Regions from separate parts of the Streptomyces sp. NPDC050560 genome, predicted to be linked through region 4. Evidence: riboswitches for the same ligand, from Rfam matches in the RefSeq annotation. Region 4 holds a riboswitch; each other region holds the start of a gene.

Region 1 (4,804 bases), on a different contig from region 4:
GCGAGCGGTGTCGTCACCGCGTTCGTCCTCGGCAGCCTCGCGGGCACCGTGCCCTCCGGCTGGCTCATCGACCGCTTCGGGCGCCGTGCCGTCCTGCTCGGGGGCCCGATCCTCACCGCGCTCATGGCCTTCGCCGTGGTGGGCACGCACTCCTTCGGCGTCCTGCTCGCGCTGCGGTTCTTCGACGGGGCCGCGGCGCAGATGTGGCTGATGGCGCGGCTCGCGGCGATCTCGCACGGGGCGGCGGCGGGCCGCAGGGGGCGCGAGGTCAGTTGGCTGTTCGGGATGAACAACTCGGGCAAGCTCGCGGGCCCCCTGGTCGGCGGCTTCCTCGCGAGCGGCAGCGGCGCGCGGGCCCCGTTCGTCATCTACGGCGCGCTCGCGCTCGTGGCGCTGCTGCCCGCGTACCGGTACGCGCAGGACACACCGCGCCGGGTGCGCGGCCGGGTACCGCGGGCGCCCCGGGAGCGGCTGGCCGCGCTGCGCCGTATCGTGCTCCCGCGGCTCGTCTACTTCGGCGTCGCCCTGTTCGCGGGCCTCACCCGCGGCCCGCTCCAGGCCGATCTGCTGCATCTGTACGCGGCGTTCGCCTACCACCTGGGCCCGGCCCAGATCGGCTACCTCTCGACCGCTGCCGCGGCGCTCACCCTCCCCATCGGCTTCATCAGCGGCTGGCTGATGGACCGTTACGGGCGCAAGCGCACGATGGTCCCCGGCTTCACGGGCGTGACGCTCGCCATGTGCGCGCTGGCCGCCTCCGCGCTCTTCCACCTGTCCCTCGCCTGGTACGTGGTCCTCTTCCTGATCGGGGTGGTCGCGCAGGCGCTGACGGGCGGTTCCATCCAGACGGTCGGCGCGGACGTGGCCCCGGCGGAGGGCCGCGGCATGTTCCTCGGCCTGTGGCGGTTCACGGGCCAGGGCGGCCAGACCCTGAGCCCCCTGCTCTTCGCCGTCCTCGCGGCGCAGCTCGGCTACGCCTCGTCCTTCCTGTTCACGGCGGTCTCGGCGGCAGTCGTCGTACTCCTCCTGGTCCGCTACGTCCCCGAAACCGGCGCCACCACCCCCCACCCCGGGAAACCCAGCACCCCCCACCCCACCCCGAAGCCCGACGGAACGGCGGCGGACACGGGGTGAGGACGCAGTCCGCGGGGCCGGGTGGGAGACCTTAGGGTCGCGTTATGCGTATCGTCTCTCTGTTGCCCGCCGCCACCGACATCGTCGCCGAGCTGGGGCTGTCCGGGCGGCTGGTCGGGCGTACGCACGAGTGTGACTGGCCGCCGCGGGAGGTGGCGGGCGTGCCCGTGGTGACCGGGGCGGACCTCGACGCGGACGTCCTCACCAGCCGGGAGATCTCCCTGGCGGTGGGCGGGGCCGAGCACTCCGGCTCGTCCCTGTACACCCTCGACGCCGAGGCCCTGGCCGCGCTGCGGCCCGACGTGGTGCTCACCCAGGACCTGTGCGAGGTGTGCGCGGTGTCGTACGAGAGGGTCAGCGGGACCGTGCGGCTGCTCGACGCGGACACCCGGGTCCTCAGCCTGGAGCCGCGCACCCTCGACGACGTGCTCGACTGCCTCGTCACCGTCGGCGAACTGCTCGGCGTCCGCGAACGGGCCGAGCGGCGCCGGGAGGAGCTGCGGGCGCGGCTCGACCGGGTGCGGGACGCGGTCGGGGGGCGGGAGCGGCCCCGTACCGCGGCGATCGAATGGCTCGATCCGCTGCGGCCCGCCGGGCACTGGGTCCCCGACCAGATCACGGCCGCCGGGGGCAGCCCCCTGCTCGCGGCGCCCGGGGAGCACACCGCGGCGATGGCCTGGGAGACGCTACGGGAGGCGCGGCCGGACGCGGTCCTCGTCATGCCGTGCGGCTTTCCTCCCGAACGGACGTTGCGCGAAACGGAGTTGCTGACGCGCCTGGCGGGCTGGGCGGACCTGCCCGCGGTACGGGCCGGCCGGGTCTGGGTGCTCGACGGGCCCGCCCACTTCAACCGCCCCGGCCCCAGGGTGGTCCGCGGGGCGGAGATCCTGGCCCGGCTCCTGCACGGTGTGGAGGCGGGTGCGCCGGTGGCGGACGGCGAAGCGCTTCCGTTCCCCCTCCCGCCGAACTGACCACCGTCTAGGGCGAATTCGCCACCGACGGCACGGCCTCGTCCCCACTCCCGGCGCCCGCCGTCACCTCAGCGGTGTCCGAACTCCGCCGGGCCCCTCTCGGCGAGGGCGGTCATCCCCTCCTTCTGGTCCTCGGTGGCGAACGCCTCGTGGAACAGGCGCCGTTCGAAGCGGACGCCCTCGGCGAGGGTGGTCTCGAAGGCGCGGCCGACGACCTCCTTGGCCAGCATCGCGACCGGCAGCGGCAGCTCCGCCACCGTCCCGGCGACCGCGAGCGCCTCCGTGAGCAGGTCGTCCGCGGGCACCACCCGGGAGACGAGACCCGCGCGCTCGGCCTCCTCCGCGTCCATGGTGCGTCCCGTCAGGCACATCTCCATGGCCTTCGCCTTGCCGACCGCCCGCGCCAGCCGCTGGGAGCCCCCGATGCCCGGGACCGCCCCGAGCCCGATCTCGGGACGGCCGAAGACCGCGGTGTCGGCGGCGAGCAGAATGTCGCACAGCAGGGCGAGTTCGCAGCCGCCGCCCAGCGCATACCCGGCGACGGCCGCCACGGTGGGAGTGCGCAGCCGGCCCAGCCGGTCCCAGGCCGCGAACCAGTCGTCGCGATACGTGTCAGGACAGCCGCGCGGCTGCCTCTCCTCGGTCTCGGCACCGGTGGCGAACGCCCTCGCCCACCCGGTGAGCACCAGGCAACCGCACTCCGGATCGCGGTCAAGTGCCTCGCAGGCGGCGACCACCTCGTTCATGAGCTGGAGGTTCAGGGCGTTGAGCACCCGCGGCCTGTTGAGGGTGAGCAGGGCGGTGCGGCCCTCGCGCTCCACGAAGATCGTCTCGTAGTCGTACTCGTACTCGTCTGTGGTCATGACGGCTCCCCGCCGGTGCGGTAGGTCAGTTCGCGCGCGGGGGCGCGAACGGGCGAAGACGCCGTCAGCCGACGGCGGCGGGGGACGGGAGGGGCCTTCGGCCCGGGTGCGGACGGCGGGGGCCGGGGAGTGGGGAGTGCGTGCGGCGCGGCGGTGCCATGCGTGTCAGCTCCATCCTCGTGGACAACACGGAACTTCCCGCGGCCGGTATCCTGACTCCCGGTTCAGCGCGCGCCGTCCGCCTTCCCGACATCTCGCTCGTCAGTGGCGTCCTGCTCGACAGCGTGCTCCCCGGTCACAGTGGCGGGACCGTGCCGGAATCACACCGGCTTCCCTGCACCGCGGGTCCGGCGGCATTCTACAGACGGGCTTTCCGGTAAATCCACCGGCCGAAAGCGCCGGGTCAGGCGGTGACGGGCCCGGCGGCCCCGGCCGCCCCATCCGCCCCGGCCGCCCCATCCGCCCCGGTCGGCGGCTCCGCGCCGCGCAGCAGATAGGTGTCCATGATCCACCCATGCCGGGCCCTGGCCTCGGCCCTGACCCGCCTGATGCGGTCGGCGACCTCGTGCAGCGGGCCCGCGACGAGCAGTTCGTCCGGCGTGCCGAGGTAGGCGCCCCAGTAGATCCACACGTCCTCGCCCCCGACCCGGGTGAAGGACTCGTGCGCGTCGAGCATGACGACGATGTCGCCGTCGCCGTCCTGGGCCGCCACGTCGGCCATGCGGCGGGCCGGGGTGATGTGGACGGGGCGCCCGACGCGGTTCAGCGGGATGCGGTGCCGGGCGGCGAGCGTCGAGACGCTGCTGATGCCGGGGACCACCTCCACGGTGAACGGGACGGCGCCGCGCTCCTCGATGGCGGCGAGGATGCCGAGCGTGCTGTCGTACAGGGAGGGGTCGCCCCACACGAGGAAGGCCCCCGTCCCGCCGGGCGCCAACTCCTCGGTCATGAGCCGTTCGAAGGCGTCGGCGCGGCGCCCGCGCCAGTCCTCGACGGCGGCGGTGTACTCGGAGCGGTTCATGGGACGGCGGTCCCGGCTCGGGTCCGCCACCTCGACGACGCGGTACGGGCCCCGCGCGTGCTCCTCGATCATCCGGTGCCGCAGATCGGTGAGGGACGCCTTGTCCCGCCCCTTGCCGACGATGAAGAAGACGTCCGTGCGGCCGAGGGCCCTGACGGCCTGGAGCGTCAGTTGCTCCGGGTCACCCGCCCCGATACCGACGACGAGGATCGCGCGCTGCTCCGTACTCATTCCCGCAGTCTCCCACCACGGCCCACACCCTCCGGCATTGAAAATGATTTCCGTTCTTTATTACGATGCCGCAACACCGGCCGCACCTCGCTGGCGGCTCGGAAATTAGGTTAGCCTAACCTAATCATCCACCGCGCCCGCCGGACCCGTACCGCGCGCGGTGGACACCAACGGGGAAAGGGGCTGCCATGGCCGGGACCAGTCAGGGAGCGGTGGGCAAGGAGAGCGGGGCCGTGGCCGGGGCGGCGCCGCCGCGGTCCGGGCTCGTGCTGGCGGTGGTGTGCCTGTGCCAGCTCATGGTGGTGATCGACATCTCGGTGGTGAACGTGGCGCTGCCCGCCATCCGCACCGACCTCGGCTTCAGCCCCAACGCCCTGCAATGGGTGGTGAACGCGTACACCCTCACCTTCGGCGGCCTGCTGCTGCTCGGCGGGCGCCTCGCCGACCTCGTCGGACAGCGCCGCGCCGCGGTGGCCGGTCTCGGCCTGTTCGCACTGACCTCACTGCTCGGCGGACTCGCCCAGAACCAGGGCGAGTTGATCGCCGCCCGCGCGGTGCAGGGGGTCTCGGGCGCCGTACTGCTG
Region 2 (4,804 bases), on a different contig from region 4:
CTCGGTGGCCCAGGCCAGGTAGCCGGGCCGGTCGGCGGCGCGCAGCGGCAGGGTCTCGCGCAGTGCGGGCTCGTCGACCTGGATGATGGAGGTGCCCGCCGCCTCCAGGTCGCCCACCTCGTCGCGCAGTGCGAGGGCGACCTGGCGCGCGGTGTCGCCGAGCGGCTGGTCGTCGCGGACGAAGGACCAGGCGAGCATGGTGACGGGCCCGGTGAGCATGCCCTTGACGGGCCGGTCGGTCAGGGACTGGGCGTACGTCGTCCAGCGCACCGTCATCGGCTGCGGCCGTGACACGTCCCCGGCGAGGATCGGCGGGCGCACGTACCGGGTGCCGTACGACTGCACCCAGCCCTGCTGTGTGGCCAGGTATCCGGTGAGGCGTTCGGCGAAGTACTGCACCATGTCGTTGCGCTCCGGCTCGCCGTGCACGAGGACGTCGAGCCCCGTCCGCTCCTGGAAGGCGATGACGTCCCGGATCTCGGCCGCGACGCGCTCCTCGTAGCCCGCGGTGTCGGTGCGTCCTGCGCGCAGGTCGGCGCGGGCGGCGCGCAGCGCGCCGGTCTGCGGGAAGGAGCCGATGGTGGTGGTCGGCAGCAGGGGCAGGCCGAGGCGGGCGCGCTGGGCGGCGGCGCGGGCCGCGTAGGGGCGGGCGCGGCGGGTGTCAGCGCCGGTGATCGCCTCGGCGCGGGCGCGTACGGCGGGGTCGCGGGTGAGGGGGGACTCCAGCCGGGAGGCGAGGGCGCTCCTGTTCGCCGTGAGTGCGCCGTCGATCGCGTCGACGCCGTGGGTGAGGCCCTTGGCGAGGGTGGCGGCCTCGGCGGTCTTCTGGCGGGCGAAGGACAGCCAGCGCAGCACCCCTGGGTCGATGTCGGGCTCGGCGGCGGTGTCGAGGGGGACGTGGAGCAGGGAGCAGGAGACGGAGACGTCGACGCGGTCCGCGAGGCCGAGCAGGACGCCGAGCGTGGTGAGGGACTTGACCAGGTCGTTGACCCAGACGTTGCGGCCGTTCACGACCCCGGCGACAAGACGCCTGCCGGGGAGGCCGCCCGCGGCGGCGAGGGCGGCGAGGTTGTCCTCACCGGTCTCGGTGAAGTCGATGGCAAGACCCTCGACGGGTGCCTTGGCGAGCACGGGCAGGGCGTCGCCGAGGCGGCCGAAGTAGGTCGCGACCAGCAGTTCCGGCCGGTCGGTGCGGGCGCCGAGGTCACGGTAGGCGTGTGCGAGCGCGGCCAGCTCCGCGGGGGTGCGGTCCTGGACGAGTGCGGGCTCGTCGAGCTGCGCCCAGCGGGCCCCGGCCGCGCGCAGGTCCGCCAGGATCTCGGCGTACACGGGCAGCAGCCGGTCCAGGAGGGTGAGGGGGTCGAAGTCGGCGGGGGCGCCGGGGGCGGGCTTGGCGAGCAGCAGGTAGGTGACGGGGCCGACGAGCACCGGGCGGGCGTCGAGGCCCAGGGCGCGGGCCTCGGTCAGCTCCGCGACCTGCCGGGCCGAGTCGGCGGTGAAGACGGTGTCGGGACCCAGTTCGGGCACGAGGTAGTGGTAGTTGGTGTCGAACCACTTGGTCATCTCCAGGGGTGCGACGTCCTGGGTGCCGCGGGCCATCGCGAAGTAGCCGTCGAGGGGGTCGGCGGCGAACGCCTCGCGGTGCCGCTCGGGGACGGCGCCCACCGTGACGGTGGTGTCCAGCATGTGGTCGTAGTAGGAGAAGTCGCCGGTCGGGACCTCGTCGACGCCGTCGTCCACCAGTCGGCGCCAGTTGGCGGCGCGCAGTTCCGCGCCGGTGGTGTGGAGGGCTTCGGCGCTGACGCGGCCCTTCCAGTAACCCTCGATCGCCTTCTTCAGTTCCCGATCGGGGCCCTGGCGCGGGTAGCCGTACACGGTGGCCCGTGCCGCCGTGGTCGTCGGGGGCTTGCTGGTCACGGAGATCTCCTTCGCGAGATGAGTCCCTGGGGTCCCGGGGGACACGGGGGCGCGAAGGGTGGCCGTCCTGGCGGCCCGGCCGTGCGGGTCCGCCTGTGGGTTCGCCGACCCGCCCTCGGGGTCACCGGGATGTCCGCGCGTGAATCGTCGCGCACGGGCAGCGGGCAGGTCTTCGGACTCGCGGGCGCGTCCTCCTCCTGGGGAGAACACCTACTGGCCGTCGCTTCCCAGGCCCTCCAGGGCCCAGTGCGTATGACGGCGGTCGTTCCCACTCACCGCTGCGGGGCAGTCCCGGATTCCCACCGGGTTCCCTCTTACGACACCCCGTCCGGCTGACGGGGCGAACCTGCTGCACCGGCAACCCTACGGCCCCCCTGGTGCCCGGTGGGGCACCTGCCCCGATCGGGGGGTGATGTGCACCACAGCGTTGACATGCGGGGCGTGGGGTGCAACGCGGCGGCGTGTTCCACCCCGGCCGTGGCCGGGACCGGGCTTGCCACCTGGGGCTTGGCTGAATCAAGATGGCGTCCCCGGCGGGCGGAGGGGAGCCCCACACTCCCTGTGGTACGGCCATGCGCGGGGGAACGGGCGGGGAAGGTCATGGCCGGGCTGGAAATCGATGTTCTCGGGCCGTTCACCGTGCGCAGGGACGGCGAACGGGTCCGGGTGGCGTCCGCCCGGCAGCGGGCGCTGCTGAGCGCGCTGGCGCTGCGGGCGGGCCGTACGGTCCCGCTGGACACCCTGGCCCACGCGGTGTGGGGCGACGAGCCGCCGGTGCACGTGCGGGCCAGCCTCTTCACCCTGGTGTACCGGCTGCGCGCACTGGTCGGCGAGGAGTGTCTGCACACCGCCCCCGCGGGGTACCGGCTCGGCGTCCCGCCCGAGCGGGTGGACGTGCTGCGTTTCCAGGGCCTGCTGGACGCCGCGTCCGGCGCGGCGGACGACGCGGAGGCGCACGAGCGCATCGTGGCGGCGCTGGCGCTGTGGCGTGGCGATCCGCTGGTGGACGCCGGGTCGGCGGTGACGGAGGCCGAGTTCGCGGGCGGCCTCACCGAGCGCCGTCTCGGCGCCGTCGAGCGCCGCGCCGATCTCGAACTGCGGCTGCGGCCCGGCCCGCACGGCGAGCTGATCGCCTCCCTGCGCGAGCTGACCGCGCGCCATCCGCTGCGGGAGTCGCTGTGGCGGCGGCTGCTCGCCGCGCTGGGCGCCGCGGGCCGGCAGGCCGAGGCCCTCGACGCGTACGAGACGGTGCGCCGGCTCCTCGACGACGAGCTGGGCACGCTGCCCTCGGCGGAGCTGCGCGCCGTGCACCAGGAGCTGCTGCGCGCGGGCGCGCACACCGATCCCGCACCTGCCGCGGCGGCACGGCACGGCGGGAGCGCCGGGACCGCCGCGGGCGGGGGCGGGCCGCAGGTGGTCCGCAGGCTGCCGCCCGCGCTCGACGGGTTCGTGGGCCGGGAGCGCGAGCTTGCCGTCCTTGACGCCGCCGCGGAGGTGGCGGACGGCGCGGGGCGGGCCGCGATCGTCGTGGTGCACGGCATCGGGGGCGCGGGCAAGACCAGCCTCGCCGTGCGGTGGGCGCACCGCGCGGCCGCCCGCTTCCCCGGCGGCCAACTCCCTATCGACCTGCGCGGTTACGGGCCCGGCACCCCGCTCACCCCGCACCACGCGCTCGGGGTGCTGCTGTCCGCGCTCGGGGTGCACCGCGACCGCATCCCCGCCGGGACGGACGAGCGCCGTGTGCTGCTGCCCGAGGTCCTCGCGGGGCGCGGGGTGCTGCTCATTCTCGACAACGCCCGCGACGTCCAGCAGGTCAGGCCGCTGCTGCCGGGCCCGGGCGGCACCGCCGTCGTCACCAGCCGCAACCGGCTGAGCGGGCTGACCATCAGGGAGGGGGCGCGGTCCGTGCCGCTGGGCGAGATGTCCACGGACGAGGCCCGCACCATGCTCGCGGACGCGGTGGGCGCAGGGCGCGCGGCGGCCGAGCCGGAGGCGGTGCGGCGGCTCGCCGACATCTGCGGGCGGCTGCCGCTCGCGCTGCGGGTCGTCGCGGAGCTGGTGTCGCGGCACCCGGACGCCTCGCTCGCCCACTTCGCGGACACGCTCGCCGAGGACGCCGCGGGGCTCGACGCCCTCGCGGTCGCCGACGACCCGGCGAGCGATCCGCGCACCGTGTTCTCGTGGTCGTACCGCGAGCTGGACGCCGCGGAGGCCCGGCTCTTCCGGCTGTTCAGCCTGGTGCCGGGGGGCCGCGCGGGGGCGGCGGACGCGGCGGCGCTCACCGGTGGCGATGCCGCCGGGGCCCGTGCCGCGCTGGCCTCGCTCGCGGCGCTGCATCTGCTGGAGGAGGAGACACCGGGCCGCTACCGCGCCCACGACCTGCTGCGGGAGTACGCCGCCGAGCGCGCCGCCGCCGAGGAGCCGGCCGCCGAACTCGACGCCGCCCTGGAACGGCTCCTCGTCTGGTACCTGCACACCGCGGGCAGCGCGGTGCGGTCCGTGCACTCCAACTGGTTCGTGCTGGGCGCGCCGTCCGCGCAGGCGACGGCGCCGGTACCGGTGTTCGACGGTGACGTGGCGCGGGCGAGCGACTGGCTGGGCACCTGGCTGCCGGATCTGGTCGCCGCCGTCGCCCGGTGCGCCGAGGAGGGCCGCCACACCGCGCTGGCCCTCCTGATCGCCGACCGGCTGCGCGCCTACTTCTGGGGCAGTCTGCGGATGCCCGAGTGGGAGGTCTCGGCGGAGGCCGCGCTGCGGGTCGCCGACGCCCACGGGGACGCCGCGGCCCGTGGCGCCGCGCGGCTCTGCCTCGCGGACTTCAACGCCCACGCCAACCGCTACGAAGACGCCGTCCGGCTCTACCGGGAGGCCGGGGAACTCGCGGAGG
Region 3 (4,804 bases), on a different contig from region 4:
CGTCGGCGATCTGCTGACGGTACGTCACAGCGTCGAGGGACAGGCCCTGTACGGCGAGGGCGGCCGAGTTGACGGAGTCGCCCGCGGCGCCGGGGAAGCCGCCGTCGTCGAGTTGTCTGCCCGCGAGCCAGGACAGGGCCTTGTCGACGGCCTTGTCCGCGGCGTCGCCCCCTGCGAGGTGGAGGGCCATGGCGGCGATGGCGGTCGAGTCCACGTCGGCGTCGCCGGTGGCGGGGATCAGGCTGGGCCAGGCCCCGCTGTCCTGCTGGAGGCTCTTCAGATACGCGAGCGGTCCGGCGGCGGCGTCCTTGTCGCCCGCCCGCAACTGGGCCATGACCGCGAGGGCTTGGGAGAACACGGACGGGGCGTAGGTGTAGGCGCCCTTGGCGGCGCAGGAGCGGTCGGGGGCGGTGCTCGGCCCGGCGCACACCGCCTTGTCCAGGGCGGCGATCAGGTCGTGGCCGCCGAAGTCGCGCGGGTCGCGCCCGACGGCCTCGGCGAGCAGCGCGGTCTTGCCGAGGGAGCCGCCCGCGGCGTACTCCGTGCCCACCCCGGTCCAGGCGTCCATGGTGCGCCCCGAGGAGTCCTTGCCGCCGCCGTCGAGGAAGTCGACGATGCCGCGCAGCCCTGTGTCGTCGAGTCCCGTGGCGGCGAGCGCGTAGGCGCCGTCGATGGTGAGCCCGTAGTCGGCGCCGGAGTCTGCGGGTCCCGACGCGTAGTACCGGCCCTGTCTGAGGCGGTCCGCGCCGGTGAGGTAGGCGACGCCTTTCGCCAGGTCGGGTCCCCCGCCCGCGGCCTGTGTGCCGGGCCCCGTGGTGGTGGTGTCGTCTGCCGGGTTTCGGGGTTCGGCGCCCGGTGCCCTGAGGGTGGCCAGGTCGGTTGCGGCGCCCGCGAGGACGGCGGGGGACGTGGGGTGGACGGCGGGGGTGGTGCCGCCCTCGTCGAACGCGAAGCCGCCGCCGTCGAGTTGGTGCCGTGCGAGCCAGCCGGTGGCGGCGTCGGCACGGCCGTCATCGCCGAGGGCGCGCAGCGCCTGGGCGGCCTGGGCGGTGGCGGTGACACTGCCGGTGGTGGAGCCGGGGCGGCCGGGGAACGCGCCGTCGGCGCGCTGGTTTGCGGTGAGGTAGCCGTGTGCGGCGGAGACGGCGTCGGGGTGGCCGCCTACGGCGTGCAGCACCAGGGCGGCGAGCCCCGTGGTGGCGGCGTCGGCGTCGCAGTGCTCGTCGGGGCGGATGAGGTCGCCGGTGAACCCGCCGCCTTCGCACTGGAGTTGGGCGAGGCGGGCGACGGCGGAGGCGGGCGGGGTGGCGCCCGCGCGCACCACGGCGAGCAGGGCGAGCGCCTGGGTGCCGGTGTGGGTGGCGCCGTGGAAGTCGCCCTTGGCGGTGCAGCCGGGGGCCGGTCTGCCGGAGTCGGGGCCCGCGGGGCAGACATGGTCCGTGAGGTCGCCGACGAGGTCGTGCCCGTCGACGCCGCCGGGGTCGCGCCCGGTGATCTCGGCGAGGAGGGCGAGCCCGGCGGCCCCAGCCGCGTCGGGGGCCTTCCCGGTGCCGTCGGGGTAGGCGCGGTCGGCGGTGTGGGCGGTCAGATAGGCGGTGACCTTGTCGAGAGTGGCACTGTCGGCTCCGGCCGCGGCAAGCGCGTAGGCCGCGTCGGTGGTCAGCGCGTAGTCGGGAGTGCCGCTGTCGTCGGCATCGACGTGCTCGCCGTCAGTGAGAGTGCCGCCGAGCCAGTGCGCCGCGGCGTCGAGGTCGATGTCACCGGGCGCCCCGGTCGGCTCGCCGCTCGGTTCACCCGGGTCGGCCGCGGCTGTGGCGCGTACGTCGTCGGGGCTGAAGTCCGGCTCGCCGGTGCTGCCGCCGACGTCGGTGCCGCCGTACACCCAGGCGTCGACGTCGCCGTCCTCCAGCTCGCGGTCCATGGCGCCGTACGCGCTGTAGGTCCACTCGTCCTGGCCCGGCGCGGCGGTCCAGTAGGACCAGTAGGCGGTGGCGGGCGGGGTGAGGACGCAGTCGTCCTGGTCGGGAGTGGGGTACTGGGTGCCGGAGTCGAAGTCGCCCGACCCGATACGGCAGATGAACGCGGGGCCGTCGTGCTGGGTGCCCGTGGTGGTGAAGCCGCCCTCGTGGAGCAGGTCGTAGCCGGTGGTGGGGGTGGCATCGCACCCGCGCTCGACCGGTCCCCCGAAGGGTCCGAAGTCGACGGCGACGACGGCGCCGTGGGAGGCGGTGCAGTCCTCGACGGGGTCGGCGGCGGCAGGGGACGTCGTGAGCAGCGCCGCGCACGCGGCGAGCAGCAGCAGGGCCGCCGACAGCAGTGTCGGCACCCGGCCGGGTGCCGCTTTCGGCCCTCGGTCTCTTCGCCGCAGGTCTCCTCGCCGTCCCGCTCCCACCGTGGCCCCCCGTCGTCGCGTCCCGGCGCGGGCAGCGAGCGTGGCAGGGGCCCCCGGAGGGCGCGGGAGGTGTCCCGCGCGACGGAAGCCTGTCGCACCACGCCGTAGTCCGCGACGGCGTTCATTGCTGTGGAACACGCTCCAGGCATTCCGGCTCGCCCGGCTGCGGCCGGGCCTACGGTTGCGGGTCAGCGCCGGACTTCGACCGGCTTCCCCTGGAACTGCTTTGCGTATCAGCGGGATTGCAGCACGGTTCGCGAGGGCCGTCAAGACGGTCCCGGGAGGCGACGGCACCCGACAAACCGGATGCGCCGACTCCGCGCCCGGCCGCAACGGGGCTCACGCCAGGGTGAACACCCGCACGGCGCACGCCTGTTGGAACGCGGGCCGTACGCCGTGACGGGCCGAAGGCACAGGCCCCCTGCCCGCGAAACCCTGGCGGGCCCTACTCCGCCCGGTCCTCCGCCGCCCCGCCCGGTGCCGCCCCGCCCGAAGCCGTGCGGTCCGCCTCCCCCAGTGCCTCCAGGATGCGCCCGGCCGCCAGTGTCGGGGTCAACTCGCCGTCCCTGACGCGCTGTTCGAGCGCGGGGGTGAGGGCGCGTACCGCCGGGTCGGCGTGCAGCCGGCCGAGGAGTTCGTCGCGGACCATGCTCCAGGTCCACTCGACCTGCTGGTCGCGGCGTTTGGCGGCGAGGTGCCCCGCCGAGTCCAGCAGGGCGCGGTGCTGCTCAAGACGCTCCCAAACGGTGTCGAGGCCCGTGGACTCGCGGGCGCTGCAACTCAGCACGGGGGGCGTCCAGAAGGCGTCCCTGCCGTACATCAGCCGCAGCGCGCCCGCCAGTTCGCGGGCCGCGGCGCGCGCGTCGCGCTCGTGGGGGCCGTCGGCCTTGTTGACGGCGATGACGTCGGCCAGTTCGAGCACGCCCTTCTTGATGCCCTGCAACTGGTCGCCGGTACGGGCCAGGGTGAGCAGCAGGAAGGAGTCGACCATGCCCGCGACGGCGGTCTCGGACTGGCCCACGCCGACCGTCTCCACCAGGATCACGTCGTAGCCCGCCGCCTCCATCACCACGATCGACTCACGGGTCGCCTTGGCCACCCCGCCCAGCGTGCCCGCGGTGGGAGAGGGGCGCACGAAGGCGGACGGGTCCACGGAGAGGCGCTCCATGCGCGTCTTGTCGCCGAGGATCGAGCCGCCGGTGCGGCTGGACGAGGGGTCGACGGCGAGGACGGCCACCCGGTGCCCGAGCGAGGTCAGCATGGTGCCGAACACGTCGATGAACGTGGACTTGCCCACGCCGGGGACACCGCTGACGCCGATCCGCCGCGCCCGGCCGCTGTGTGGCAGCAGCGCGGTCAGCAACTCCTGTGCCAGCGCCCGGTGCTGGGGGCGGGTGGACTCGACGAGGGTGATCGCGCGTGCGATGACCGCGCGCTTCCCGTCGAGCACGCCCTTCACATAGGTGTCGAGGTCGATCGCCATGCGGGTCAGAGGTCGTGCCCGAGGCCGGCCGACAGCCGCCCCAGGAGGTCGTACGCCGCGTCGGGGATCACCGTGCCCGGCGGGAAGACGGCCGCGGCGCCCATCTCCAGCAGCGTGGGCACGTCGGCGGGCGGGATCACCCCGCCGACCACGATCATCATGTCGTCGCGCCCCTCCTCGGCGAGCTGTTCCCGCAGCGCGGGGACGAGCGTGAGGTGCCCCGCGGCGAGCGAGGAGACGCCGACGATGTGCACGTCGGCCTCGACGGCCTGGCGCGCCACCTCGGCGGGCGTCTGGAACAGCGGGCCGACGTCCACGTCGAAGCCGAGGTCGGCGAAGGCGGTCGCGATCACCTTCTGGCCGCGGTCGTGGCCGTCCTGGCCCATCTTGGCGACGAGGATGCGCGGTCGGCGGCCCTCGGCCTCGGCGAACGCGGACACCAGGGCGCGGGTGCGCTCCACCGAGGGCGAGCCGCCCGTCTCTTCGCGGTACACACCGGAGATGGTACGGATCTGGCCCGCGTGCCGTCCGTAGACCCGCTCCAGGGCGTCGGAGATCTCGCCGACGGTCGCCTTGGCGCGGGCCGCGCGCACCGCGAGGTCCAACAGGTTGCCGTCGCCCCCCGCGGCCCGGGTGAGGGCGTCGAGCGCGTCCCGGCAGGCGCCCTCGTCGCGCTCCGCGCGCAGCCGCCGCAACTTGTCGATCTGCTGCTCGCGCACCGCGGAGTTGTCGACCTTGAGGACGTCGATCTGCTCGTCGCTGTCGACGCGGTACTTGTTGACGCCGATGACGGGCTGGCGCCCCGAGTCGATCCTGGCCTGGGTGCGGGCGGCGGCCTCCTCCACCCGCAGCTTGGGGATGCCGGCGTCGATGGCCTGGGCCATGCCGCCCGCCTCCTCGACCTCCTGGATGTGCTGCCAGGCGCGGCG
Region 4 (4,804 bases):
GTTGGGGCAGAAGTCCAGCTCCGTCGAGTCCACCGCGACCGGGGCGTTCACCGCGCGCCAGGCCCCCGTGCCCCCGGCGTCGTTGACCCACACCGTGCGCCCGGAGCCCGCGGCGCGTGAGCCGTCGGCGTTCGCCAGCTCCTGCCCGACGAGGAACAGCCGCCCCTCGGGCGATCCGGCCAGCGGCGACCAGGCCAGCGTGGGGGTGTGCCGGAAGTACTGGCCGTCGGCGGTCTCCGGGCGGATGCCGAGGTAGGCGGGGTCGCCCCAGTCCCAGCCGTCCGGCGACGTGCGGTAGTGCACCACGCAGGAGTACTGGCCGCCCGGTGTGCAGATCTCGTACGTCATGACGTACGTGCCGCTCGGCAGCCTGCGGACCACCGCCATCCCGGGGCGGTCCGTGCCGAGGCCGCTGGCGACGGTGTCGTGGTGGCCGCTCCACTGGACGCCGTCGGCGGACCTGGCGGCCACCAGCTTCTGGCTGTGCACCCCGTCCGTCTCGTCGGAGTAGTGCGCGACGAGCTGCCCGTCGGCGGCCACCGACAGCTCGGGCTCCCACAGGCCGAGGTCGTTGGCGGCCGTGGCCACCGTGGAGAGGTACTGCCAGGTGCGGCCCACGTCGTTGCTCCTGAAGACCTCGACCGCCATCCGGCGGGGCGAGCTGTCCTGCCCGATGGACGCGGACCACAGCAGGGTGCCCTCCGGCAGGTCGCCGACCTGCTGGGGGAGTTCGAACAGGGTCGAGCAGCACAGGCCCCTGCCGGCGGCGGCGTCGGGCGCCCGCACCTGCCCGACCTCGGTGAAGGTGGCGCCGTCGTCGGTGGACTCCTGGATGGTCCCGACCCCGTCACCTGCGTCGAAGGTCACCACGGAGGTCAGGATGCGGCCGTCGGCGGCGCCGTTGTGCTCCAGGCGTACGGCGCGCGGGTACAGGCCCTCGTCGCGCAGCGGCGTGCCGGTGGCGGCCCGCGCGCTCCCCGCGCCCAGCGTCACGGCCCCGAAGGCCAGCAGGGCGAGGGCGGCGAGCAGCGCGCCCAAAGAGCGCAGGGGCGAGGGTGCGGACGGTCTCGGATGCATGGCGGCTCCCTACTCATGGGGGGTGGGTGCCGCCTGTCGCGGCACCGGCTATCCGGAGCTGTGCAGAGGCGTTCGCATTGCTGGAGCAGACCGCAGGGTTATGAGCGATTCTGTCGCTTGATGTTTGTTCACATCGTTGTACACGGACCAAAGTCAACGGAAGAGGCGTGCGGCGGATATTTCCGGCGGCGCCGCGGCGCGCGGGCGCGGCCACGGGCCGGGGTCACGCGCCCGTCGCCCCGTGCGCCACAATGAGTGCACGAGGCGACGGGGACCAGGAAGCCGGTGCGAATCCGGCGCGGTCCCGCCACTGTGACCGGGGAGCGACCCTCCCGCACGCCACCGACCGCTGCCCGCGGCCGGGAAGGCGGAGGCGAGCGAAGAGCCGGGAGCCAGGAGACTGACCCGTCGCCGGTCCAACAGCAGGGGCGAGGACACCCCGGAGAGGATCGACGTGACGACGCATGCCCGAAAGGGGACACCGCGCCGCCCGGAGCCCGGCAGACGCGGCGTACTTGCCGCGGGGGGAGCCCTGGCGCTCTCCGCGTCGGGACTGCTCGCCGGCTGCGGCGGCGACACCCGCGACGGAGGAGACGGCGACCGGTTCAGGGCCGCCTTCACCTCCGGCGGCTCCCAGGAGACCCTGGACCCGCACGTCGCACCGAACTTCGTCGACCAGGCACGCGCCAAGGCCCTCTACGACACCCTCGCCACCTACGCCGACGACATGTCCGTCCGCCCCCGGCTCGCCCTCTCCTGGGAGAGCGACGCCTCGGGCACCCGGTGGCGCATACGCCTGCGCGAGGCGCACTTCCACGACGGCAGCCCCGTCACCGCAAAGGACGTCCTCTACAGCTACCGCCGCGCCGCCGACCCGGAGACCGGATCGCCCTCACAGGTCCTGCTCTCCGCCATCGACTACGAGGCCAGCAGGGCCGACGGCGCCCGGTCCCTGGTGCTGCGGCTGAAGGCGCCCAACTTCGAGTTCCCCACCGTCTTCGCGGGCCCCGGCACCGAGATCGTCCCGGACGGGACCACGGACTTCAGGAAACCGGTCGGCTCCGGCCCCTTCACCTACGTGTCGTTCACCCCGGGCGGCACCGCCCGCTACCGGCGCTGGGCCGACCACTGGGACGGCGCCCCGCACATCGCCGAGCTGGAGATCGTCCCCGCCGACGAGGAGTCCGCCCGCCTCGACGCCCTGCTCTCCGGGCAGGTCCACTACGCCGCCGACATGGCCGGAGCCTCCGTGGAGCGGCTGAAGGGCAACCGGGCCACCCGGCTGCTCACCAGCAGGCGCGCCACCGCCCAGCAGCTCCTGCTGCGCACCGGCCGCACCCCCTTCGACGACCACCGCCTCGTGCGCGCCGTGCAGTGCGGCATCGACCGTGCCGCACTGGTGAGGATCGCGCTCGCCGGCCACGGCGAGACCGGCGACGACCTCTTCGGAAGGGGCCTGCGCGGCTACCCCGAGGGCCTGCCACCGCGCGAGCGCGACGTCGACGAGGCACGCAGGCTGGTGCGCGAGGCGGGCGCCGAGGGGCTGCACTTCACCGTGGAGACCAGCTCCGTCGACGCCGCCTGGGAGCCCGCGGCCGACCTGATGGCCCGTCAACTGCGGGACGTGGGGCTGCGGATGACCGTCAACACCCGCGCCTCCAGCACCTACTTCAGCGAGATCAGGACCCAGGGCGTCGCCGCCTTCAACACCACCTCCACCCTGCCCGTCTCCGACTTCCTCCAGCAGCGCGTCCGTGGCGGCGCCGCCCGCAACCAGACCCAGTACGCCTCCAAGGAGTTCGACACCCTGCTCGACCGGGCCCGTACCGCACGCGACGAGAAGGACCGCCTCGCCCTGCTCGGCCGCGCCCAGAAGCTCGCACGCGACGAGTCGGGCCTGCTGGTGTGGGCCTTCTCCGACGCCACCGACGCCGTCGCGAGCGGTGTGACGGGGCTGCGCGCGGCACCCCCGAACTCACACGCCTGGGCCCGCTTCGACCGCGCCCGCCTCTCCTGACGTGCGCCGCTACGTCCTGCGGCGCTGCCTGCTCGCCCTCGTCCAGTGCCTGGTCGTGCTCGTCGCGGTGTTCGCCGTCGGCTCACTGCTGCCCGGCGACACCGCCGACGTGCTCCGCGGCGAACTGGGCACACCGCAGCAGGTCAGCGCGCTGCGCACCCGGCTGGGCCTCGACCGGCCCGCATGGCCCCGCTTCTGGCACTGGCTCGGGCACCTGCTCACCGGCGACCCCGGCACCTCCCTCACCACCGGGCTGCCCGTCGCCGACGACATCGGCCGCCGCGTCGGCGTGACCCTGCTCCTCGGCGCCCCCGCGCTGCTGCTCGTCACCGTGCTCGCCCCGCTGCTCGGCACCGCCGCGGGCCTGCGCGAGGGCAGCCGCGCCGACCGGCTGCTGACCACGGCGGCCGTGGTGCTGCACGCCGTACCGGAGTTCGTCCTCGGACTGCTGCTCGTCGCCTCCGTGTCACTGGCCGCCGGGCTGCTCCCCGCCACCGCCGTCGGCATGGACACCGCCGCGCTGCTCGCCCGCCCGTCCGTGCTCGTACTGCCCGTCACCGTGCTGACGGCCCGTCATATGTGCGATCTGGCACGGCAGATACGCGCCGGGGTGGCGGCGGAGCGGCACGGTCCCGTCGCCGCGCACCTCGAACTCCTCGGCATGCGGCGGCGGACGGTGGTACTGCGCCATGTGCTGCCGAACGCCCTCGGACCGGCGGCGCAGCAGTACGCGCGGTGTGTGGAGGGGCTGCTCGGCGGCGCCGTCCTGGTGGAGGCGGTGTTCGGGTTCCGCGGCCTCGGCGACGGCTTCGTCACCGCCGTGCAGAACCGGGACCTGCCCGAAGTGCAGGCGTACGCGCTGCTGTTCACCGGCACCGCGATCGCCGTGAACCTCGCGGGCGACCTCGTCGCGCACCGCCTGGCACCCCGCAGGGAGCCGGCCGCGTGACCCCGCGACGTACCGCCACGCCCGCCAGCACCGCCGCCACCGCACGGCGGTGGCGCCCCTGGGCCGCCCTGGTGCTGCTCGGCGTGCCGCTGCTCACCGCCCTGGCCGGGCCGTGGACGGCGGGGGACGACGGGCCGGGGGAGGGCGCGCTGCCCTCAAGGCCGCCCGGGGGCGGCCACCCGCTCGGCACGGACGTGCTGGGGCGCGACGTGCTCGCGCTCGTGCTGCACGGCGGCGCCTCCGTGGTCGGCAGCGCCCTGGCCGCGCTCGCGGTCGGCCTCGCCGCCGGGGTTCCGCTGGGGCTGCTCGCCGCGGGCGCGCGGCACGGTGTCGACGAGGCCGTCATGCGCACCCTCGACCTCTTCCTCGCCTTCCCCGGCCTGCTGGTCCTGATGACCCTGGCCGCCACGGGACACCGCGACCGGCTGTGGCTGGTCGCGGTCGCCGGTGTGCTCCAGGTCCCCGCCGTCGCCCGCCTGGTGCGCGCCGCCGCGCTCGCGCCCGGCTCCCGTACCGTCGTCGAGGCCCTGCGGATGCAGGGACACGGCTGGGCGTACGTCCATCTGCGGCACCTGGCGCGGGAGTTGGCGGCGCCGCTGGCCACCGACGCGGGCGGGCGGCTGCCCGTCGTGCTGTACCTGCTCGCGTCCGCCAACTTCCTCGGCCTCGGGCTGCCCGCCTCCTCGCCCGACTGGGCGGTGCTCATCGAACGCAACCGTGACGCCCTGTTCACCCAGCCCGCCGTGGTGCTGGTGCCCGCC

The links. Region 4 has a riboswitch for cobalamin ahead of ACIBIW_RS21860 (ABC transporter substrate-binding protein). Riboswitches for the same ligand answer to the same signal wherever they lie in the genome.
Region 1: linked by a shared signal. The riboswitch ahead of ACIBIW_RS12595 (enoyl-CoA hydratase-related protein) and the one ahead of ACIBIW_RS21860 (ABC transporter substrate-binding protein) in region 4 are both predicted to bind cobalamin.
Region 2: linked by a shared signal. The riboswitch ahead of metE (5-methyltetrahydropteroyltriglutamate--homocysteine S-methyltransferase) and the one ahead of ACIBIW_RS21860 (ABC transporter substrate-binding protein) in region 4 are both predicted to bind cobalamin.
Region 3: linked by a shared signal. The riboswitch ahead of ACIBIW_RS27205 (prenyltransferase/squalene oxidase repeat-containing protein) and the one ahead of ACIBIW_RS21860 (ABC transporter substrate-binding protein) in region 4 are both predicted to bind cobalamin.

The regions. Positions count from the first base shown of each region.
Region 1 covers NZ_JBITGT010000005.1:80,833-85,636, reverse strand. Annotated here, with positions in the region: gene ACIBIW_RS12605 (MFS transporter) at 1-1,134, shown strand, start outside; gene ACIBIW_RS12600 (ABC transporter substrate-binding protein) at 1,179-2,105, shown strand; gene ACIBIW_RS12595 (enoyl-CoA hydratase-related protein) at 2,174-2,968, opposite strand; cobalamin riboswitch at 3,175-3,303, opposite strand; gene cobF (precorrin-6A synthase (deacetylating)) at 3,372-4,220, opposite strand; gene ACIBIW_RS12585 (MFS transporter) at 4,409-4,804, shown strand, end outside.
Region 2 covers NZ_JBITGT010000003.1:251,909-256,712, reverse strand. Annotated here, with positions in the region: gene metE (5-methyltetrahydropteroyltriglutamate--homocysteine S-methyltransferase) at 1-1,917, opposite strand, end outside; cobalamin riboswitch at 2,063-2,282, opposite strand; gene ACIBIW_RS08555 (AfsR/SARP family transcriptional regulator) at 2,518-4,804, shown strand, end outside.
Region 3 covers NZ_JBITGT010000012.1:217,577-222,380, reverse strand. Annotated here, with positions in the region: gene ACIBIW_RS27205 (prenyltransferase/squalene oxidase repeat-containing protein) at 1-2,326, opposite strand, end outside; cobalamin riboswitch at 2,515-2,648, opposite strand; gene meaB (methylmalonyl Co-A mutase-associated GTPase MeaB) at 2,838-3,875, opposite strand; gene scpA (methylmalonyl-CoA mutase) at 3,881-4,804, opposite strand, start outside.
Region 4 covers NZ_JBITGT010000009.1:134,288-139,091, reverse strand. Annotated here, with positions in the region: gene ACIBIW_RS21865 (exo-alpha-sialidase) at 1-1,077, opposite strand, end outside; cobalamin riboswitch at 1,351-1,480, shown strand; gene ACIBIW_RS21860 (ABC transporter substrate-binding protein) at 1,532-3,094, shown strand; gene ACIBIW_RS21855 (ABC transporter permease) at 3,096-4,043, shown strand; gene ACIBIW_RS21850 (ABC transporter permease) at 4,040-4,804, shown strand, end outside.